One region of the Tepidibacillus fermentans genome, then DNA from elsewhere that is predicted to be linked to it. Evidence: riboswitches for the same ligand, from Rfam matches in the RefSeq annotation. Region 1 holds a riboswitch; each other region holds the start of a gene.
What was found. Region 1 has a riboswitch for cyclic di-GMP ahead of EDD72_RS06620 (HD-GYP domain-containing protein). Riboswitches for the same ligand answer to the same signal wherever they lie in the genome.

Region 1 (8,039 bases):
GAAGAAACGTAAAACCTTTGGCTCATCGACAAACTTTAAGCCCCCAATTAGATTCCGATTTTCATAAAGCCATAAGATACGGTCGATGGCATATTTCACTTGGGATAATGTAAAAACCCGTCTAGGCATGGCAAGACGTAAGAGTTCCATATTGGCCAATGTTTCATTTCCGTTTTCGTCTCTTTGTTCCGATAGAGTTCCTCTTTCCATTCCACGAATACCGCTAACAATATATAGTGCAGCAGCAAGCGCACCAGCGGGATATTCGGTTTGCGGAAGATGATCGACAAACTCCATTGCGTCAATATGACATCCCAATCCTCCTGCCGGTGTGACAACAGGTACCCCTTTTTTCTGAAGCTCTTCCACCATATATGCAATAAATTGTGGACCTTGATTGATCATATTTTCATCCATCGTTTCTTCAAGCCCTACCGCTATAGCCTCCATCTCACGAACAGACATTCCACCATAAGTGAGGAACCCTTCGTAAAGGGTGACGTACTCACGCATTTTCATATAGATCTCTTTACTATTGGTGCAGATCCCCCCACCTCGTGCAGATCCGAGTTTTCTTCCAGAGAAGTAGATGATATCTGAGAGATCTGCTATTTCCCGTGTAATTTCCCGAATGCTTTTTGTTTTGTATTTTTCTTCTCTTTCCTTAATAAAATAAAGATTATCTGCTAACAAGCTCGCATCTAATACGAGCAAAATGCCAAACTCATCACAGACTTTACGAACTTCATGCATATTTTCAAGCGAAAAAGGCTGGCCACCAATTAAATTCGTACCCGCTTCTAAGCGAACAAATGGAATTTTTTCAGCACCATATGTTTCTATCAAATCTCTTAGTTTAGCAATATCCATATTTCCTTTAAAAGGATAATCACTTCGAACCTTTAACGCCTCATTCGTAAATAGTTCTTTAACAGAACCACCATTTAACACAATATGTGCTAGGGTTGTGGTAAAATGATAATTCATTGGAATGATTGAACCTTTTTCAACAAAGGTTTGAGCAATAATATTCTCACAAGCCCTCCCTTGATGAGCAGGTAAGAAATACTCTTTCCCAAATATTTCTTTAATTTTATTCTCTAACCTCGTAAAAGTTTCAGAACCGGCATAACTATCATCCGCTTCCATCATAGCCGCTTGTTGCTTATCACTCATGGCATTGACACCGCTATCTGTAAGCATATCTAGATAAACATCGCGGTTTTTTAAAAGAAATGTATTATATCCTGCTTCTTCTATTGCTTTTACTCGTTGCTCGATTGGGGGTAAATTTAACTTCTGTACAATTCGAACCTTATGCATCTCTAACGGAATCTTTTCTTCATTATAAAACTTAATATTCAACATTTGCTTCCACTCCCATTTCTTTATTTTTAGTTGCTTTTGCGATTTTCAGCTTTTAAACTAAACAGCTTTAAAGTAACATAGTATAAATTCATTCTAACGCAGATTGATCTTTTTTAAAAGGAAAAAATACATTGTTTTCCAAAGCTAATAGGAGATCAAGACAAGAGCAAAATTAGAGCCCTTCCAGTATTGGAAAGGCTCTTGTATGTGTGCCCAGTGGATTGCATCAACAAAATAAAGCTATTATCATTTGCATTCAAAGTTAGGCAACCGCCTACTCACATTCAATCAACTCACGTACAGAATTCCTGCCAGCAGCCTTTGCCTCATACATCATGTTGTCTACCTTATTCACCAATGAGTCAACCGTATCTCCCAAGCAGTAACTAACCACTCCGAAGCTGGCAGTAACTCTGCCCACACCCGGTATGTCCATACGGCTTAAATTTACCCGAAGTTCTTCCGCTAAACGTGCCGCATTTTTTACCGTTGTATCCGGCAGAAGTATAATAAATTCCTCTCCGCCCCAGCGAACCAGGATATCAATTTTGCGGATCCGATTTTTAATCATTTCAGCTATGCGTTTAAGGACCAAATCACCGGCGTTATGGCCGAAGCGGTCATTAATGCTTTTGAATCGATCTATATCCAACATGACCAAGGAAAACTTGTTTCCGTTCCGTCTAGCGCGCTCAATTTCTTCTTCTAGTTTTTGTATAAAATAGCGGCGGTTATAGGCATTTGTCAAAACATCGGTAACAGATAACGAACGCAACTCCTCTTCCATTTTTTTATATTTTGTAACATCATTAGCATAATGAAGAAAAATATCTTCCCCCAGCGGGATCCACCAAGTATCCCAGATTGTACCTGACAATTCGACTTCGCTGTTTAACGGTTCGTTTCTATCAAAGGCTTCGTCTGCACGACAGAAATAGCATTTTGTTCCGGGCAGTGGTGAACCTGATTTTTCAATTGCCTCCCTGTATTTATCCGGAAGATTTCCCCCGCTAAGGACTCTTTTCCAGCAATAATCACCAACTTTTGTCTCAAATAATGATACTGCCGCTTTATTCTGTGCCAATATGCGCCGCTCCCTTGAAACCAGCCAAGCCGGACTGGGGATAGCCTCCAGCATCAAGCGTTGCTGATCCTCTTTGCGTCTTTTTTCCTCTTCTAATTGTTTCCTTTCGGTTAGATCAACCACAAGTGCCATGCATAATTTTTCTCCTTCGTAATCGAAAAGCTGTAAATTTATTTCCACAGGATACAGGGAACCGTCCTTTCGACGATGTACTGTGTTAAATTGGATCTGCTCCTGCTCCCCGCTGACCAGCGGATTAAGTAGTTCTCTGAAGCTCTGCAGGTCAAGCTCGGGCTTAAGATCAAGGGGAGTCATGGTCTTCAGCTCTTCGATTGTATATCCAAGATTTCTTCTTGCAGCGCGGTTTACTGTTACGAATTTTAGGGACTTCGGATGAAAAACATAGAGTTCATTCAGGGAGTTTTCAAAAAGCCACTCAAACATCCTAGCATGGGTATTTGCTTCATGTAGTTTTATAGCCATTTCCACAGTTGACAGCAAGACAGCCTTGTCCGTATTTTTTAACACGAACCCATAAGCCCTAACCTCTTTTATTTTCTCAATAATTTCCTCGGATGTGTTGGCAGTAAGAAATACCACGGGGATATTCCTTAATTTAATTATTTTTCGCGCAGCCTCTATCCCGTCCATTTCCCCTGCCAATTCGATATCCATCAGAACTAGGTCTGGTGGAAAGCCGCCACTTATCTTTTGCACCGCTTCTTCCCCTGTCGTGACGATTTCCGTCTCATAGCCGTTTTTGTTTAGATACTCAGCGACGACCAAGGCAGTTAAGCGACTATCTTCCACCAGCAGTATCTTTTTCTTTTTCTCGCGTATATTTTTACGCATTTCTTATCACCTGCAATTATCCCTTTACGTTAATATCTTAGCATATTATACTTTAAACCTCGCCACTAGGGAACTCAGCTTCTCTGCCATTTCCGCCTGGGCTTGAGCAGTTTTGGCTACCTCTTCCAAGGCTTTTGCCGTTTCTGTAGTATTGTTGCTGATTTTCTGGGAAGAAGCTGTGGCTTCTTCAATGGCTGCCGCCACGCCTTCCATGGCCGTATTGACCTCACCTATGGATTCAGGAATTTCACCATTATAGCTTAATTTTTTCGATTTTATATCCCTTAAACTACATGCTTAGGCTTAGCATTGCTGCTGCAACTCATTCAAGATCTGGACGACCTCGGCAGAAGCCTGAGACATCCTTTCTAGGATCTGTTCAGCCTTGGTAATATTCCCCTGTTCATAAGCAACCGCTGCCTCCCGTGCCAACTCATGGACCTGTTTATGCGGAGCCTCCAATTGTTTAAACGCAGGTAACAAACGACACTGTGCAGCATCCTGACTATCCACCCAGCGCCCTAAGCGGCATTCGTGGTGATTGCCAACTTCACTGGATTTCAAGTGTTCAAACCCTAAAATCATGTTGTAAATTCGCCAAGTCCAGAGCAGGTGGTCGGTCTTATAAAGTTCCAAGACTTGGTGCGTTTTCAGTTTAGGCTTCCGTTCAATTTGTTCTGCCCGTATCTTTTGTAAAGATTGACTGATGTCATAGATGCCCTGCCCTGTCACTTTGGCAGTGCGGTTAAGTTCTTCCGCCGCCATCGCAATCGCGGAGACACTGCTGGCTGATTCCTGAATGGCGGCACTTAGTTCTTCACTGCTGGCGGCAATATTCTGAATATCCTCAGTAATGGAACTAAAATTATGAATAATCTCCTGCAACGATTCTGCCGCTTCCTGCATGATGCTTTTTCCGCTTTGCATCGTTTGAGAGAGAGATACGATATTGTTGGCGGTTACCACGGAATTCTGACTCAGTCCAGCTATCTTTTGACGAATATCCGTCACGGATATTTTAGTGTGTTCCGCCAGTTTACGGACTTCATCCGCCACGACAGCAAACCCTCGACCCTGCTCGCCCGCACGAGCCGCTTCAATGGCAGCATTGAGAGCAAGAAGATTCGTCTGGTCAGCCACCTCTGCAATAACCCCCACGATCTGTTCAATCTCCTTCATAGAGTGAAGCACGTCTTGAACCTGCTGGCTGACCTTGGCAAATTCATCAAAGGAATGCTCGACAAATTGAATCGCCTGTTGAATTTTTTCTCCCCCAGAAGCCGCCACTGATGCCGCCTGTTCTACGAAGGTGGCGGAGTTGGTTGCAGAATCAGCGACCTGATTAGTGGCGGCTCTCAATTCCTCAGTCTGAGCCGACATGCTGGCAAGCTGGCTCGTCTGCTCGCCAATTTTCACAATCATCTGCCGAATAGATGTCATATTGGTCAGTCGCTGGACTATCACGTCTAAATCTGCTAAGGTAGTAGAGGCTGAAGCTTGTCGTTCGTTGATAACACGGTTTAAGATATCGACTACGAAATAGAGGGGACTGGATGAGGGAATGTCCACTTCAATTGGCTTGGTGAAATCACATTTAGTCAAACACTGATAGAGTTTGTCGTAATCGGAATGATAATCAAAATGGTCGGCTGAACTTTGGGTTGTTTTCCATATAAAAAATGGCATGTTAACACACCCTCCTTTACAATTCATCATGATAATATGCTTGAAGCAATCTGTTCCACCGAAGCATTGACGTTCTGTACCTAGGCGCTGGCTTCTTACACCGTGGCGGAGAGTTCTTGGCTGGAAGCGCTGGTTTTCGCAACAGAGGCAACCACTTCTTTTAATAAAGATAAAAATAAATCCCTTATTTTTCTCTGCTTTGCCTCTTTTTCATATTATGTTCTTGTACCATTATGCGCAAAAATATTTCTACTACTTGCGGATCAAACTGCGTCCCTGCATTCCTTCTTATTTCAGCAATTGCTTCCTCCTTACTCAGCGCTTTTCGGTATGTCCTGTCATTGGTCATGGCATCATAGGCGTCTGCCACAGCCAAAATACGGCAGAATAAAGGTATCTCTTCCCCTTTTAAGCCCCGGGGATAGCCTTTGCCGTCCCAGCGTTCATGGTGATACAAAATGTATTCGGCAATAGCCGCCAGTTCCGGGGTATTTTGAGCAATGCGGTAACCGATTTCGGGATGTTTTTTCATTTCTACCCATTCTTCCGCTGTCAAAGGACCGGGCTTATGCAAGATACTTCCCCTGATACCCACTTTGCCGATGTCGTGCAGCACTGTCAGAAGAGCCAGTTCATCCAGCTCTTTTGCGGAAAGGTTCATTCTTTTTCCTATCATCAGGCAATCATTTTTCATGCGCTGAGAATGCTCCATCGTTTCCGTACTTTTAACATATAGGGTGACAAGTAGGGTATTAATCAAAGCCTTGCGGTAGCCTTTTTCCTCTATTAATTTTCGCCTGTACATCCATTCCTCGGCTTCTTTAATGACTTGCTCAAGACTTTCTGAGACTTTTCTATTTGCTGTATCGCCCATGGCTTTTGCTTCTTCGTCTGTGGTCTCGTTGACAAGTTTAAAAACCTCAGCAAAGCGACTGCCTTTTACCTTCTCCTCACTCCAGCCAGTTATTTCCTCCGCTACCCAGTTAAGGGCCGTTATCCAGCCTGTCTGGTCGGTGGTGACCACCCTTTCGCCGATGGAAAGAAAGATAGTTTTATACAATTCTTTTTCCTTTTTCTCCATGGTTTTCATCTGCATCATCTTTTCATTCATCCTGTCCACCCCTTTCTTTTCAGAAGGTTAGCGTCCGAATCTTTTTATTTACGATCACTAGGTTAAATCTATTTTGAGGTTGATTACGGGGATGATGTTTCCCAACAGATTAATTAAATAAAAATCAAAAGACCTATTTTACACTGCTGAAATTTACATATTTTTCCAGCTGGAGAAAATAGGCCTTCCTTATATTTGAGTTTATGTTTTACATTTGCATAACAAAAAATAGATTTCCGATTTTTTGAAATTAATACAGGTATTACCCCCTCCCCCGCAAGGGAACGAGTGTTCTGTATGTTCTATTTATGTATTCAATCGTTTTCATTGCCAAATCAGTCCTTCCATTTGGTCTTATGCTCCGCAAATTCCACTGTCAATATCTTATGTTTCACCATCTAGGCTAAATTTCACTTTAAGCTTTAATCAAATCATCTGCATACACTAAAAGCCCCTGTGCACGAATTGCATAGAGGCTTTCATGCAACCGGCTGCCATAGAATTATGTTACTCCTTAGGCCCTTGGCTTTGCGTCCCCGTCTTTCGGCAGGTTTGCCCTTAGTATATCTGTTTATATATACGTTGTTGTTATACACGCATTTCTAATATATGTTAATATTAATCTAAATTTTTACTATATTTTTGTCAACATATTTCAACAAATTTCTTTGTTTTTCATGATATTTTTCATTTCTAGTTAACAAAATTATTTTTTTAAGAGAAGAAAAAGAGGAGCATAATTTGTTTATTCCAATTGTGGTTCTGCACATTATCCAGTTCATGATGTAATAATGCAACGCTAGTGAGTTTCATGTCGTGGTTCTTCAGACACTACTTCTATTGCTTTCGTTACTTCTCTAATAATGTCTACTCCATATTGAGATTCCATTTCCTTAACCTTAGTAAATAATTTACCTTTTTCTGTTACAGTATATTGCGGTGGTAAATTATTTAATGCGTATGCAGCCATATCTAGCCTGCATTTTTCACATTTACACACATTGTTATACTTTTTCAATACTTCATCAATATACCGATAAACTAATTCTTCCATATAATTATATACCTCCATAACCCTCTCCCTTTCATATAAGAATATTATTTGAAAAACACGCTCAATCATTTTTTAACACTAGTCGTGAGACACTCTCCACATGCCTTGAGCGCATGAAAAAGATAAATTTTAAGTTTGGTCTAGCAACTTAATTATACCAAAAAGGGCAATTCTTTTATTATTTATCTTTCGCAAAAAGGCTGTCGCCAAAAAGTCATTCATTTATGACTTTTTGGAACAGCCTTATCCTCTGAAAAATTTTCTTTTTAAGTTCAACTCTACTTTTTCCCATATCTAGAATCCTCTTTGTCTTTCTTGCTTATTTGCCTATTTATTCAACCCGAATAATCGGAATTCTCAATATATCAGAGATGAGACCATGTATAAAAGCAACCGGCAAGAACACCATGATGCTCAAAATCATACTAATTTCGTATAGCAAGTTGCTTTTTTGAATAGGCTTACCTCTCAGGCGGCTACGAAATGCACTCAAAGCGATACCATAAGCATTTCCAATCATAATAGCCCGTATCGCACCTAAAATCCCCAAAGCTTTTGTTGTTCCGTAAGCTTCAACGATTCGTTTCCAGGAATCCACCGTAGGATTCCCTCTGCTATCAGCATAATGCTGGGCAAAAAGTATAGCCTTGACTTCCTCATTTGGAATGCCATCGGTAATACCTGATAAAAGCATCTGTACTTCTTCATTGCTCATTCCCTGCTCTAGAGCCATTTTTGTATGCCCATACGTACATACTTCACAGCCATTAACCTCAGTAACAGCCAACATAATCCTTTCAATAAAATCGGGAGTCAGTTCCTTGCTCTTCTTACTTTTTATCATATACTTGATTGTTCTTAACCCTTTATATAGGATTACATAA
Region 2 (8,039 bases), on a different contig from region 1:
GTTTTAAATAAAAAGAGGGTCAATATCAAGCAAATGATTCAAAAGATTATGTTCCATTTTGAATGGTTAGCTGAGGAGAAAGAGATCCAATTACAATTAATCGGGGATGAAGAGATAATGATCGAAGTTGATCCTGATCGCTTCACACAGGTCATTGTCAATTTATTAGGGAATGCGTTGCGCCACACCCCCAATCATGGAAAAGTGACTATTGAGATAAAGAAAGAAGAACAACCTCAGCGAGTGATGATTTCACTGAAGGATTCTGGTCCAGGAATTGATGAAGAATATCTCCCTTATATCTTTGAACGCTTTTATCGAACCGATTCTTCAAGGTCGCGAGATCAAGGGGGAACTGGATTAGGACTATCCATTGCCAAAGGATTTGTTGAAGCTCATGGTGGTAGAATAAATGTTGAGAGCAAAAAAGGGGAAGGGACTACATTTCTTATTCAACTTCCATTATGAACGAAACCTACTCCAGTAAGAAATACACGGACAACGGAGCCGTTGGAATATACAAACCTATTTTTATTTAAGAATTTGTATAAAAATTTTCATACTTTTATAACACATTTGTCTAAATGATGAATTTATGGAAATGTTACTTATACTTTCTTGTATGGAGGATTATAATAAATAAAAGGTAATTCAATATTTTTACAAGTTATTTACAATTTTTTATTAGTAGTGGTTCCTTTTTAAGAACCAAAATATAAAAATGGAGAGTGCTGAAAAATGAGAGTAAGCGGTTATTTTATTCCAACAGTTAATTTATTTGGAGCAGGAAGTGTAAAAGAAGTTGGGGAGCGGATTAAAACCTTAGGGGGGAAAAAGGTTTTAATCGTTACGGATGCTTTTTTAGCAAAAGTCGGAATGGCTGATCAAGTAAAAGGATTGATTGAAGAAGCAGGATTAGAAGCTGTGATCTTTGATGGCGCAGAACCTAATCCAACCGACCGTAATGTAGAAGATGGCCTTAAAGTATGGCAAGAAAATGGATGTGACTCGCTTGTATCATTAGGTGGTGGATCATCACATGATTGTGCGAAAGGCATTGGGCTTGTCGCAGCAAATGGAGGAAGAATTCACGATTATGAGGGAATAGATAAATCTAGTAATCCATTTGTACCATTTGTAGCAGTGAACACGACCGCTGGTACTGCATCTGAAATGACACGTTTCTGTATTATCACTGACACAAGCCGTAAAGTAAAAATGGCGATTGTGGATTGGAGAGTTACTCCTGCTGTATCAATTAATGATCCGGAATTAATGGTAGGAATGCCACCATCACTAACAGCTGCAACAGGAATGGATGCGTTAACTCATGCAATTGAGGCATATGTATCTACAGATGCGAACCCATTAACAGATTCTGCAGCGTTAATGGCGATTGAACTCATTTCAGAATATCTTCCAAAAGCAGTTGCGAATGGTTCCAATATGGAAGCCCGTGAAAAAATGGCATATGCTCAATTCTTAGCAGGGATGGCATTTAATAATGCAAGCTTAGGCTATGTTCATGCGATGGCTCATCAATTAGGTGGATTTTATAATCTACCTCATGGTGTATGTAATGCGATTTTACTCCCTCATGTCGAGCAATTTAACCTCATTGCAGCCCCTGAACGTTTCCGCGATATAGCCGTGGCAATGGGCGAAAATATCGATGGACTTTCTGTCAATGAAGCAGCTCAAAAGGCGATTGAAGCAATTAAGAAACTATCTGCATCGATTGGAATTCCATCAGGGTTAGCAGAATTAGGTGTAAAAGAAGAAGATTTCGAGATTATGGCAGCCAATGCGCAAAAGGATGCTACACACCTTACCAACCCAAGAAAAGCAACCTTAGAGGAAATCGTACAAATCTTTAAAAATGCAATGTAATTCATATAATGAAAGAAAATAAGTATAGGATGGAGGTGTTTCACCTCCACTTTTTTGTATAGCGGCACTGCACAATAGAATTTGCCACCTCGTCAATTCATCAAGTCTAACCTCCCACATCTAACCTCTGAATAAAGTTTACCTTGTAAACTATATTCACTGTGATAAATATCACAGTAAAATGATAAAAAAAGAATTATAATATAAACATAGTGATAATAGAAAGATAATAACTAAAATGTTCACAAAATGTTCACATTTTCGTCATAATGTCCTAGTGTACATTCTAGGAACCTTTTTATATAATATTAATGAGAATGATTCTCAATATTAAATAAAGGGTGATCGGTATGAAGGTTACTCTTGCTCAATGTCGAGTTGGAGAAAAAGTTCGTGTCAAATCTTTGAGAATGAGTGAACGCAAACAAAAACGATTGATGGACATGGGATTATTACCTGGAACTACATTAGAAATTACCAGATTTGCTCCTTTTGGTGATCCTCTAGCAGTCAAATTAAGGGGATTCCAAATGAGTTTTCGTAAACAAGAGGCAGAAGGGATTATCGTTGAGTTTGTGAAATAGGAGGGGGAGGTTATCATGGCGGTTTATGCATTAGTTGGTAACCCGAATGCAGGGAAGACATCTCTGTTTAATTTATTAACAGGAACAAGACAGCATGTTGGGAATTGGCCAGGAGTTACCGTTGAAAAAAAAGTAGGTGTAGCAAAATACGACGAATCGATTCAAATCGTTGATTTACCTGGTATTTATAGTATTTCTCCCTTTTCCATTGAAGAAAAAGTAGCGAGTCAATTTTTGATGGAAGAAGACATCGATAAATTAATTAATATTGTGGATGCTTCTAATTTAGAACGGAATCTTTATTTTACTTTGCAACTATTAGAGCTAGGCAAACCTATGGTCATGTCATTAAACATGATTGATGTGGCCAAAACATATGGGATTCAAATCGATGTGAAATTACTAGAAGAACGATTAGGAATCCCAGTTGTCCCCATGATGGCAAGAAAAGGAAAAGGTTATGATGAATTAATTCAAGCATTTGATCAAGCAGAGGATCCGCCTAATTTTCAATTGGATTATGGAGCAGAGATTGAATGGGGAATTCATACCATTGAACAGTTGATACACGACTTACCACAATTTCGATATCACAATCTTCGTTGGATTGCCTTACAACTCCTTGAAGAAAACTCTGTAGTAGAAGGATATATTGAAGATAAAAAGGTATGGGATCATATTTTAGCAATTCGTGAAAATCTTGCTGCAAAATTAAATACTTCTGTGGCCCAAGTGATCCGGGAAAAGCGTTTCCTTTGGATTAACCAAATGTTACAAGATGTGATGACGATTGATGAGAATAAGCAGATTACATGGACAGAAAGAATTGATGCCGTTGTAACCCATAAATATTTAGGCATTCCGTTATTTTTCTTATTTATGTTTTTAACGTTCCAGGCTACGTTTTCTTGGATCGGGACACCGCTACAAGATCTATTGGATGGTTTTATTAATGGGCCATTCTCCCATACAGTAAAACAATTACTCATCTCTATTCATGCGGAAGAGTGGTTAATTCGTTTCATCGTAGATGGAATTATTGCAGGTGTTGGTGGAGTATTAGTTTTCGTCCCGCAAATCTTTGTCCTATTTTTCATTATTTCTTTCTTAGAAGACTCGGGTTATATGGCGAGAGCTGCTTTTGTGATGGATAAAGCGATGGCGAAAATCGGCTTAAATGGGAAAGCTTTCATTCCGATGATCATTGGTTTTGGTTGTAATGTTCCAGGAATTATGGCCGCAAGGACAATGGAACAAGAAAAGGAACGATTAATTACGATCTTATTAAGTCCATTTATGTCTTGCTCTGCTCGGTTAGCCGTTTATGCATTATTTACTTCGATCTTCTTTAGACAGTATCAAAGCATCGTTGTTTTCTCTTTATATGTGTTGGGAATTATTTTAGCGATCTTATTAGGACTCATTTTTAAACGATTTTTATTGAAACAAGAAGAAAGTTTATTTGTGCTTGAATTACCACCTTACCGTGTTCCAATGGTTAGAAGCTTGCTTTTAAATACTTGGGATAAAGGAAAAAACTTCATTAAAAAAGCTGGAACTGTGATTTTTAGCATGGCTGTCGTTTTATGGTTATTAGCAAACTTTTCCTTCCAAGGAATGGTTGAAAATATGAGTGATAGTTTTTTAGCGTTGTTTGGTAAGGTTCTAGCACCGATTTTTGCTCCTTTAGGATTTGGAACATGGCAATCTGCTGTTGCATTAATTAGCGGTTTTATGGCGAAAGAAATTGTTGTATCCACCATGTCAATCGTTTATGGAACAGGGGGAACCATCAGCGATTTATCTGGAGTGATTCAGAGTATTTTTACACCAGTTACTGCTTATGCCTTTATGGTATTCGTTCTTTTATATACACCATGTATGGCAACGTTAGTGGTGATGAAAAAAGAAACGGGTTCATGGAAATGGCCATTATTTTCAATCGGATATAGTTTCACGATCGCTTGGATGTTGGCTTTCATTGTCAATCAAATCGGACATTTACTAATATAAATGGGGGCGATGACATGATGATCTCATATTTGTTGGCGGCTGTGATTGTGATTTATAGTGGTTTTGTCTTGATAAAAGTGATGCGAAAACGATTAAAAGGGGAATGTTGCTTTCATCAAACGAATGAAATGAAGAAGGGAGAAGAGGAGAGATCATGATTCTTTCCTATCTCATTTTAGGTTTAATGGTCAGTTACAGTGGATGGACATTGTATCGATCCTTTCGTAACCTAAAAGCAGGGAAAAGTTGCGACAACTGTACAGGATGTTCTTTAAAAGGGGCATGCCCTGTACAACAGTTAAAGGCAAATCAAGCAGCGTTAATATTGGATCAAAACTCATGATCATAGTGTCTGAATATAAATGGTGGGCTATTTTTTAGAGAGAATAGCCCATATTTTTTTTCTTATCCTATGAGTTCTTCAGTTTCTCTATATGGTACCGATTCTTCCTCTTGATTCCATTCAGGATGATATTTTTCTTCTGTCTTTGTGATTACCACAGCACAAGCCGCATCACCAGTTGCATTCACTGCTGTACGAAGCATATCAAGGAGTCGATCAACACCTAGGATTAAGCCAATTCCTTCAACAGGTAAACCAACCGATTTTAACACCATCGTTAACATAACCAAGCCTACACCTGGAACGGAAGCTGTTCCAATACTTGCAAGTGTCGCCGTTAAAACAACAGTGATGATTTGACTAAAGGTTAAATCAACACCGTAAACTTGGGCGATAAAGACAGTAGCCACACCTTGCATAATTGCAGTACCATCCATGTTAATGGTGGCACCCAGTGGTTGAACGAAACTGCTAATGGGTTCAGGTACCTTTAAATTTTCTTGTGCTGTTTTCATTGATACCGGTAGTGTTGCACCACTACTTGATGTACTAAAAGCAACGGCCATTGCTGGAAAGAATCCTTTGAAAAAGTCGATCGGATTTCTTTTTGCAATGAATAAGATCATGGAACCATAGGTTGCAATCGTATGGATGAATAAAGCAAGAATCACAACCGACATGTACAATCCCATTGCACGGATCGCAGTAAACCCTTGTTTACCAATTGCCGAGGCAATTAAACCAAACGTACCATATGGGGCAAACTTCATCATGAGAGTAACTAAATACATCATAATTTCATTTCCTTGTTCAACAAAAGCGTGGAAAGTTCGCGCTTTTTTTCCTAGGGCTGCGATTCCGATACCAATGAAAACTGAGAAGAAAATTAAAGGTAACATATCTCCATTTGCCATGGATTGAATGGGGTTTTTTGGGATGATATTGAGCAACGTTTCCATAATAGGTGGGGCTTCTTTTGGTTTAAAATTAGCTTGTTCAGCAGAAAATTGCCAGCCTGCTCCAGGTTGAATGGTAAGTGCTAAAGCTAAACCAATGATGATCGCAATTGCTGTTGTGGAGATAAAGTAAATTAATGTTTTACTTCCAATTCTTCCTAATTTTTTAGGATCACCAATTCCAGCTGTTCCAAGGGTAATAGAGAAAAAGACGATGGGTACCACTAACATATTAATGAGATTAAGAAAGATTTTGCCTAGTGGGGTAAGAAGATATTGATCAACTGATGGGAATACATGTGGTGCAAAAAGATTTAATCCTAAACCAAACAATGCACCTAATCCTAATGCCAATAAAATTTTTCCTGTTAATTTCATAGCATACCTCCTTGAAGATAAAATAAAGCCATAGAAGGGCAAAGTCTTCTATGGCTTAAAATACGCCAAAATAAGACTCGTAATAAACGAGATCCTACCCCTCGAGACGCTTACGAAGTTAGCTGTCGGGTTCGGACGTGAGAGTCGCCCTACCTTAATGTACATTAAGAATTCACCCCAAGTGGCAATGCCACAATCTTGGTTCCTCCGCTCATATATAAAAATGATTCAGCGTGCGGACTATTCAATTTAACTTTATCTTAACAATAGTTTACATAAAAGTCAATCTTGCGCTTCTCCTGAAGTATAGATTCGTTCCATGATCTCTGTTTGTTTAACTATTAAACAACTATTTAAAACATCGTCTTTAACAAAATAAAGTTATTAAATTTTATCTAAAATGTAAAATTTTTATAAAATGATCCGATATAGAAATTGATATAGGTTAAATCACTTGAACAATTGAACAGCGATAAAGGCAAACCCGGCGAAAGCCGGGGACGCAAAGCCACAGGTCTAAGGCAAGTGAATGCTAGGATGGCTGGGTTACCGAACGGTTCCTGCGTTAAAACTCTTTTCATCGACGGTGTTCCTTGTGTTTAGACTGATGGGAAATCGTAGATGGAAAGGAGTTGTTTTTGTTTTGAAGAAACGAGTTCTCTACAAATCTATTATTTATTTCATGGTTATTCTGCTCATCACAAATTCTGTTTTGCCTGGAATGACCAAAAAAGCTGAAGCGGCTACGCCTGAAGCATTTTTAAATCCTTTTCTAGAAGAATGGCTTCCGCAGCCTGGACAGCCGCCGGGGTATTCCCAAGGATTTGCTTCGTTATTTAATAACCAATCTACAGATGGCAACTCAGCTATCCCAAGTTTATTAAACGACAGTCACTTTGCCCAATCACCGGAACCACCTGTATTGGAGGAACCTGTAGAGATTCCAAAAGGGAATGCATTTGTTCAAAGAGATGACTTTATACTCCCTTCTTATGGGTTTCCAGTGACAATCCAGCGATTATATCATTCGAGCCAAAAGAATCGCTTGTCACCTTTCGGTTATGGCTGGACATTTCCTTATAATCACTACATACAAATGTTTGATGAGTTTCATATCACGGAATTTAAATCAGATGGAACAAAGGTGAATTATACGTATCACAAAGAAGACGAAAGTTTATTAGTGGATGAGTATGATGGCGATCCGGCGATTTATTATCCGCTTGATAAAGGCTATTACACTGCGGAAGGATCCACCAAGTCATCCCTAAAACGAATTTCGAAAGATGAATATCGCGTAACACAACCCCATGGAACCACTTATGTTTTTAAAGGGTATTATGCACCTTGGCGAACCAACGCAGACCCTGTAGCCGGAAAATTAATCGCCGTTGAGGACCGCAATGGAAATCGCGTGAACTTGAGCTACGATTCCCAAGGCCGATTGGTTGAAATAAAAAGTCCCGATGGACGTACCGTTACATTCGAATATGCCGGTCAGCTCATCACATCTATGACCGATCCACTTGGCCGTGTAACAACGTATACCTATGAAAACAATGAACTGCGAAAAGTCACGCATCCTGATGGAACGACGGAATCGTATTCATATGACAACGAGCATCGCCTTCTGTCAGTGACAGATTCTCAAACTGGCACTAAGCAGTTTTCTTATACAGGAGATCGCGTGTCCAAAGTGACACATGAGGGCGATTTACTATACAGATATGAGTACGGAGATCATCAAGTAACGGTTTACGACGGATTAGGACATTCAACGGCTTATTTTTACAACGAAGACTACAATATAACGAAAAAAGTAGATGCTCTTGGAAACATATACACATATTCATTTGACGAACAAAAGCGCTTGAC
Region 3 (8,039 bases), on a different contig from region 1:
GCCAACGACAATTCGATCCGGTCTCATCCGCAAACTGTTTCGAACCAGATCTCTCATCGTAATTGCACCTTTCCCTTCAATGTTTGCAGGACGAGTCTCTAACGTAATAACATGATCTTGACGTAATTGAAGCTCTGCAGCATCTTCAATGGTAACGATTCGTTCATCGGCAGGAATAAATGAGGATAAGACATTCAAGGTTGTTGTTTTCCCACTTCCTGTACCCCCAGAAACAACGATGTTCAACCTTGCTTTTACTGCTGCTTCGAGGAATTTTGCCATTTTCTCCGTTAAAGTACCAAAACGAATCAAATCTTCAATTTGAAACGGATCTTTGGAAAACTTACGAATCGTAATACAAGGCCCTTTGATCGCAAGTGGTGGAATGATTGCATTCACCCTTGATCCATCGGGTAATCGTGCATCAACCATTGGCGAACTTTCGTCAATTCTTCGCCCAAGTGGAGAAACAATTTTTTCAATCACTCGCATGACATGGGCATCATCACGAAATTGAGCAGGTGCTAATTCAAGTTTTCCTCTCCGCTCCACATAGACCTGTTTCGCATGATTCACCATCACCTCAGAGATTTCATCATCTTTTAGTAATGCATTAATTGGGCCAAACCCGTTAATCTCAGCAAGCATATCCTCAATAATCGATTCTTTTTGCTGTCTTGTTAGTGGTTCTTCTTCCCCATTTAAAATCGATTCGATTAGTTTTCGGATCTCATCTTCATTTTCTGTCGACTCGTCAGTTAAGGGTTCACTCCCCAATTCTTCTAGCAATTTGTCATGAATTTTTCGTTTTAATTCTTTAAAGGGTTCTTCCGCTATGACCGTTTTTTCTGCAACGATCTTTTGTTTTTTTTGGTTTAGATCATGTTTTCCTTGCTCCCCTTGCAGTCGTTGAAGTAAGGACATATCCCTTCACCTCCTGTTATTTCCGTTTCTTTTTCCAGACAAATCGACTTAACCAAGACTCAGATTTACTCCGCTCATCTTCTGCGCTAATCATCTCAATCAATTTGTTCATTTGTTTTGCCCACTTGCTTCCTGGTTTCATCTCGATTAAGGGTTCGCCTCGATTAATCGATAGATCGGCATATTTATCTTCAGGTAGTAAGCTGTAAGGTTCCATTCCAAGAGCTGTCTTAATATCTTTCGGCTTGATCCCTGTATCTAGATCAGCTCGATTAATAATCAGTCTCACCCGATCTGTTGGATAATTGACGGCGTCCATCACTTCTAGAACGGTTCGATTGTGTCGAAATACAGGTATATTTAACGTATTGACTAATAGTGTAAGATTGGATGAATCTAACGCAAGGACTGGATCTGTTAATTGTGCCGGTGTATCGACAATGACATAATCATGTGTTTCTTTTAAAAGTCGCAAGATTTTTTCTACATGTTTCCCTGTGACAACTTCACTTTGTTCTGGACGAAGCGGAGCCGCTAGTACGCGAACTCCTGAGTTGGTTTCATATAAATAAGAGAGAAGGGATTCTGCATCAAGCCTTTCAATTTCTTGAACCACGTGGTATATTGTCTCTTTCACTTTCAAGTTAAACATCGCTGCGATATCGCCAAACATTAGATCGAGATCAAGAACAACCACTTTTTTATTCCGTTGATTTAAGCCTGCAGCTAGATTTGCCGCAATCAAACTCTTGCCCACTCCGCCTTTCCCACTAAAAACCGTAATAATCTTTGGACTTTGGACATATCCTTGTTCTAAAATTTGATGGGCATAAACTTGAACAGCCCGCTGTTTATTTTTCTCATACACTGTGATCACGGCTTGGATTAATTCATCAGGAGAAAAGGGTTTAATGAGAAATTCCTTTGCTCCTGCTAACATTGCTTTACGCAGATAATCCTGTTCTCTTTGTACGGAAATGACAATCACATTAGCCGATGGGCATTTCAAACTAATTCTTTCTGTTGCCTGTATTCCATCCATATCTGGCATATTGATATCCATCAAGATAATATCTGGTTTATATTTACATGCAAAATCAATCGCTTGGAAGCCGTTCTCTGCTTCAGCAACGACATCGATCCGGCTCTCAAAGGACAAAGCCTTGCGTAGATTCATTCTTGTTTCCTCTATATCATCAACGATTAACACCCGTATCCAATCTGTCATCGTGATCACCCCTAAGGTGTAAAAAGATTTTGATTCGTTATGCCACCTGTTTGTGGCTGATCCTGTTCATTGATCGGTCTTAAAATCAGTCGAATGCTACCTCTTTCTTCTGTGAAGGTTAACCGTTCCGCATCATGTGGCTTTACCGCTAATGTAACCGTCTCAATTTGTTTTTTCTCTTTTTCTCCTCCTTGCTTTTCATCTGTTTGATTTCCCACAGCCAAAACCAGTACATTTTGTAAGATAATTTTCGATACATCTTTTTCTGGAGAAGCTCCTTGCATGATCTTCTGATCAAAGGTTCCTATCACATCCACATAATCCCCTGATTCAATAAATCCACCAACACCCATTACTGAACTGTATTGTAAGGTAATCGCTCGATACCCTTTTGGAACAGAATAAGCTAAATGAGTTTTCTGATATTCTTGATCTGCTAATCGTTGATTGACAATCGGCTCTCCAGAGTAGATGGTTTCCTTTACCGTCTTTCCAAGAATATCTTTTATATCTGTATATGTAGACTCCGATAAGGCACTAACCTTTAGTCCTTTCATTTCTACCATTTCTTTTGTAATCTTTGTTTTCGGTTGAATCGTTACTTTTGCTACGACTACTTTTTTCGTTGGTTCAAGTGACTGATTCACCGTTTCTACCTTTGATAAATAAAAATAGATGAAAAAGGTAGTAGTAAGTCCAAGAAATAACGCGAGCAAGAATAAGTGTCGATTGGTCACTTTCATCTCTTTCTCTCCCCTACTTGACTAATTTCACCGCATATAATCCTGAATCTTTCGTGTTTTCATCATCCCAATCACCAGAGTAGATGTTTTTCATAAACCTTCCTGTAACATAGGAATCATTTCCATTGCCACCTACATTTTCAATATAGAAGGATGCAAACCCGATAATTTTTACCGTTTCTCTTCCGTTTAAATTCAAACTCTCGATAACAGGAAGGTAGATGATCCGTTTACAGTTTCGATTTTTTTTGGCTAAGTCATAGGTTTGGCATTCAGAATCATAAGCATCAAGATTGATTCGTTCCTTAATGACCCGTTCTGTTGGCCCTGACATATTACCTGTTTCCGTCTTTACTGAATCATTAATACTAAGTTTACTAATGTAACCATTTAATAGATTATTCTCATAATTAGAAGCCCCCGTCCCACCAAGTGCTAATGGACCGAAATTCCCATTGGCTACGTTGAACGGGTCGTATTTTAAGGTATATAAGGAACCAAATTGAAAACCATAATCTTCTGCATTAGGGTTAGGCGCTACTACTGATAATGGTACAATGCCTTTTGCACCCGAAAGTGGCTTAATCTGTGCTGTAGCAGTCGATTCTACTAATACATGATCAAAACCAAAAATTTTGGCAAAGAAAAATGGAACATCTCGCTTTCCAGCAACAGTAATTTTATGGTTGTCCACATTAACCGTAATGGATGGATCCATCACGCCATTTTCATTGGCAAATTGAATCGCGGTTTCTTTTGCCTGTTCAGCTCCATTTACCAATTCCTGTGCTCCTGAGATGGCAGCAGCATCAACCGCATCAGATAACTTCTGTTTTTCTAACATTAGATTCCCTAAATCGATGACCATCGCCGTCATTCCTAGAATGACAATCATGGCAAATAACATCATGATCGATATATTCCCTTTTTGGTTATTCAACTCGCATCACCGTCTTTGCCGTTATCGGAAAAGGATTGGGTAAAAGCTCTCCCCATATTGGGCCCCATAATGGGACTTTATAATCAATCTTCACTTCCACCTTCTCCCCTCTTTGGCGATACTCGTAAGCTGGGGAGATGGTAACTACAAGATTTGTTGGTTCTAAGGAATAGGTTTTTTCATCAATGATTTGCCTTATCTCGGTATCTGTCGCCCACACGGAACCATATCTTGCTCCATCTCTTGAAGCATTTTCAATCAGAAGATACGCATAAAAGATATGTCCAAATTCAATAATTCCTAGTAATAGAAGAAGAAGGATCGGAATCACTAGGGTAAATTCTACTAAGGATTGCCCCTCTTCCCCTTTGATCCGTTTTCGTAATCTCTTAATCACTCTTCTAACCTCCGATTCTCATAAGAGGTTTACTATTCTATAAAAGAAGCGCCTTCCGTCCTGTAAATAAGGCCCTACTTCGGATAGTAGGACCTTTCATAGGGTTAATAGAGATAATAATAAATTATTGCATGATCATTCCTTTTTATTGTTGGAGACTAGAGGTAACATTGGTGAACAAATCCCTAATACTAGTACCCATTAACGATAACGCTCCAATCACCACGACTGCAATCAGAGCAATGATTAAACCGTATTCTACCATACCTTGTCCAGCTTCATTTTCTAAAGATTTCTTTGCCCTTGACTTCCAATCCAACTGTTTCACCCATAATTTTGTGAAAAACTTTTTCATTTGACCATTCCTCCTTTTTAATATCGGCTCATTATGAATTCGGAGTAGCACAGATGGTGCGCAAATGGTCTGACTGCTAAGTCTAAGAAAAAAACTCCTCACATTGCTGAGGAGTTCGTCTATGTAACGAAGCAATCAGCAACCTGGCAATCATCGTTCATATGAACCTTAGACCCATGGCTTTGCGTCCTACCCTTTCGAGTAGTTTGCCTTTATTGATTGTTTTCTTTTGAGCCTTTCTTTACTTTAATTGTACGAAGAAATATAGGGTTTGTTATCTTTCTAACTTCCTATTTTTTACTAGGTAAAAACACATGTTTTCTGTACTTATATCCAAAAATTCAGGCAATTAAGTCCCTATTCCCTGCTCTCATTGACCTATCAGGATACTCGAATCGCTGAATTTGCCCCATGTTTGTTCCTTTTGTCATAATCCATAAGATCAATAATTTCCACTTGTTCACCATTTCTACATATTTCTTCTATCTTTCTTCCTATGATCTCTTCTTTTTCAGCCATTTCCTGTTCTAGGATCAACTTTACTTGAAAAGATTGGTGGTGCAATCGTTGGATAATTGCAAATGTGTCATCGCTTGAACCAAAGTCAATGATTGTCATTTTGATGGGTTTCCCATCGATACATTGCCAAAACCAAAGCGAACGAATCACCCATTCAATAATCGATTGATTATCTTTTGCTAAGATCAGGTAATGGGAATTATTGCTTCCTGTTTTTTTTGCTAATTTCATACAAAAATAGGAATAAAAAAGTTTAAAGCCAAGTAGAATGATTCCATAGAGGCATATGGTCCATAAAACTAAAGAAAGCATAGTGGCCCCCTCCTTAGTAGAGTATATGCCCCTATGCCTTATCTGGTTCGAGAAACGTTTTCTATTGGATTACGAAATGTGAACCCAACCATTTTTAATCGCTGTAATTACCGCTTGTGTGCGATCTTGGACATTCATCTTTTGTAATATACTACTCACATGATTTTTTACCGTTTTTTCACTGATAAATAATTTCTCACCAATCTGGCGATTACTATTTCCCTCTGCCAAGAGTTGAAGGACCTCAATCTCCCGTGGGGTTAATATGAGACGCCAATCGAGTGATTTGTCGATAAAAACGGATTCATGTTGAGAACCATGAAGCTCTTTATTACTTAGTCGACGATATTCTTCAATCACTTTCCCCGTGACTTGTGGATGAATATAGGCGTTTCCTTTTGCCACAGAACGAATCGCTTGAATTAAAGTCTCTGCTTCCATATCTTTTAATAAGTAGCCAGAAGCCCCTGCTCTTAATGTCTCAAATACATACCCTTCATCATCATGAATGGATAATATAATCACTTTGGATTTCGGAAAAATCTCTTTCACTTTTCTGGTTGCCTCAACTCCATTCATATTCGGCATATTGATATCCATCAAGATCACATCTAGCGTAACACCATGATATTGGTTTAGAATTCCTTGTCCATCTGAACATTCGGCAATCACTTCCATATCTTCTTCTAAATTAATAATCCGTTTGATTCCTTCACGGAAAAGTTGATGGTCATCCGCGATTAAAATACGAATTTTACTTTTTGAGTTCATTGGTCTTTTCCTCACCCTCCTTGATTTGAATGACAAAGGTTACGGTGGTACCTTTATTTTTTTCTGACTGAATATCCATTTTACCTTCTAATAGTTGTACTCTTTCTTTCATCCCCATTAAGCCAAAGTGATCACGTTCTCTATTTAGTCGATCTTCGGAAAAGCCTACGCCATCATCTTTTACCATTACTTTAATCAAATTATCCTGCAAATCGACATGAACACTAACATTTGAAGCATTCGCATGTTTGACCACATTATTTAGAGCTTCTTGAATCAAACGAAAAATGGCGACCTCCATCATGGATGGTAAACGGCGTTCCCTTCCTGTTAACTTTAGCTCTAAATTGAAATTCTCTCGAGCTGCCAGTTCTTGAGTATATTTGCGTAGAGTTGGAAATAAACCTAAATCATCTAACGCCATCGGTCGCAAGTCAAAAATAATTTTACGAACATCAGCTAAACTCTGCCGCACCATATCCTTTAAATCTCGTAATTCTTGCATGGCTTGATCCATTTGTTGATGGTGAAGGAAGCGTTCTGCAATTTCTGTTCGCAATACCACATTGGCCATCGATTGAGCAGGGCCGTCATGAATCTCTCTTGCTACCCGCTTACGTTCTTCCTCTTGGGCCTGAATAATTTTCAAACCATACAATTGACGGTATTGTGCCGATTCAATCACTTCTGAAACTTTAAATAAATCGCCAGATAAATAGTCAAAAACGACTCCAATCTGGGTCATCAATACCTCTGCTCGCTCAATCATGAATTCTATATTTCGTAAACTGAGTTGCAATTCATTGCGGCGAGCTTTTAGATTCCCTTCTCGTTCCCTTGTGATATATAAACGAACTTGAAGTTCATTTGCCTCTTCATATGCCCTTTGAATGTCTTCTTCTGTAAACTTTTTAAAATTACGACTTACATGAGCCAAATTCATTCTTGCTCGACGATATTTTTCTTCTAAATGATCAACCTCATCAATCACTTTCTTTGTTTCTATATTTAATAACTCTAATTTTTGCAGCAATTTTTCTTTATCTGCCCTTGAATTTTCAGTAATTTCAAAGATTTGTTTTTTGCTGTTTTCGATGGCTTCAATCGTTTTTTTTAACACCCTTTCTAAACTTTGACCATCAAAATCTTTCTGTATCAAAGATATTACACCCCATCCGAACTCGTTATAGTTTCATTGTAACATACCCATCACTTCTTATACACGTCTGCAATCTGTCCTATTCATTCACGATATTCTAGTTCTTTTGACCTATATTTTAAATTTAATATAATATATTCGTGCTCTTAGCAGGGATTATGAGGGTGGGAAGGAAAAGAAAAAGTCTTCAAGACGAAGACTTCATCACAGCTAATTTTAGTTTTTTTAAATCACTCGAATCTTAGGCACTACTTTCTCAAGGATCTCTGTAATTACGGCTGTTCGATTACTATTACTCTCACTTGCTAATAAATCAATTTTTTTAAGAAGTTCTGGATCAAGTCGGATGCTAATCAATTGCTTTGGAGGTGGTTGATCTGTTTTTTTTGAAAGAACAATCATCGTCATCTCTCCTTCATATTTATCTTTCATTTGTATTGTACCTGTATCACGTGAAAAATACTGTCACTTTAAGTCAGTAAATCTGTTCTATTTTTGTCGATTCTACACTAATTTCGAAAAAAAATAGGTTTGTATATTCCATAAGGACAACGGAGATGCGTTGGAATATACAAACCTACACCATTGTATATCAATATCACATACCTACACATCAAATTTTTTAATTAACTGTTGTAAATCGATTGCCATTTGATTCAGGGTATTGGCGGAAGCAGTAATTTCTTCCATC

Region 2: linked by a shared signal. The riboswitch ahead of EDD72_RS07175 (RHS repeat-associated core domain-containing protein) and the one ahead of EDD72_RS06620 (HD-GYP domain-containing protein) in region 1 are both predicted to bind cyclic di-GMP.
Region 3: linked by a shared signal. The riboswitch ahead of EDD72_RS04765 (Flp family type IVb pilin) and the one ahead of EDD72_RS06620 (HD-GYP domain-containing protein) in region 1 are both predicted to bind cyclic di-GMP.

Annotation. Positions count from the first base shown of each region.
Region 1 covers NZ_SMAB01000008.1:7,723-15,761, reverse strand. The annotation lists gene EDD72_RS06635 (tryptophanase) at 1-1,368, opposite strand, end outside; gene EDD72_RS06630 (diguanylate cyclase) at 1,643-3,304, opposite strand; gene EDD72_RS12515 (hypothetical protein) at 3,350-3,517, opposite strand; gene EDD72_RS13085 (CZB domain-containing protein) at 3,608-4,069, opposite strand; partial or broken gene EDD72_RS13080 (methyl-accepting chemotaxis protein) at 4,130-4,684, opposite strand; gene EDD72_RS06620 (HD-GYP domain-containing protein) at 5,175-6,101, opposite strand; cyclic di-GMP riboswitch class I at 6,581-6,668, opposite strand; gene EDD72_RS06615 (late competence development ComFB family protein) at 6,901-7,155, opposite strand; gene EDD72_RS06610 (carboxymuconolactone decarboxylase family protein) at 7,487-8,039, opposite strand, start outside.
Region 2 covers NZ_SMAB01000009.1:41,047-49,085, reverse strand. The annotation lists gene EDD72_RS07205 (ATP-binding protein) at 1-468, shown strand, start outside; gene EDD72_RS07200 (iron-containing alcohol dehydrogenase) at 739-1,890, shown strand; gene EDD72_RS07195 (FeoA family protein) at 2,241-2,474, shown strand; gene feoB (ferrous iron transport protein B) at 2,490-4,487, shown strand; gene EDD72_RS12535 (hypothetical protein) at 4,502-4,645, shown strand; gene EDD72_RS07185 (FeoB-associated Cys-rich membrane protein) at 4,642-4,830, shown strand; gene EDD72_RS07180 (dicarboxylate/amino acid:cation symporter) at 4,893-6,164, opposite strand; cyclic di-AMP (ydaO/yuaA leader) riboswitch at 6,257-6,408, opposite strand; cyclic di-GMP riboswitch class I at 6,632-6,718, shown strand; gene EDD72_RS07175 (RHS repeat-associated core domain-containing protein) at 6,847-8,039, shown strand, end outside.
Region 3 covers NZ_SMAB01000005.1:73,558-81,596, forward strand. The annotation lists gene EDD72_RS04740 (TadA family conjugal transfer-associated ATPase) at 1-924, opposite strand, end outside; gene EDD72_RS04745 (CpaE/TadZ family protein) at 941-2,152, opposite strand; gene cpaB (Flp pilus assembly protein CpaB) at 2,164-2,895, opposite strand; gene EDD72_RS04755 (pilus assembly protein TadG-related protein) at 2,909-3,835, opposite strand; gene EDD72_RS04760 (TadE/TadG family type IV pilus assembly protein) at 3,828-4,232, opposite strand; gene EDD72_RS04765 (Flp family type IVb pilin) at 4,378-4,587, opposite strand; cyclic di-GMP riboswitch class I at 4,722-4,808, opposite strand; gene EDD72_RS04770 (glycosyltransferase family A protein) at 4,969-5,418, opposite strand; gene EDD72_RS04775 (response regulator) at 5,488-6,189, opposite strand; gene EDD72_RS04780 (sensor histidine kinase) at 6,173-7,345, opposite strand; gene EDD72_RS04785 (ribbon-helix-helix protein, CopG family) at 7,574-7,780, opposite strand; gene EDD72_RS04790 (methyl-accepting chemotaxis protein) at 7,955-8,039, opposite strand, start outside.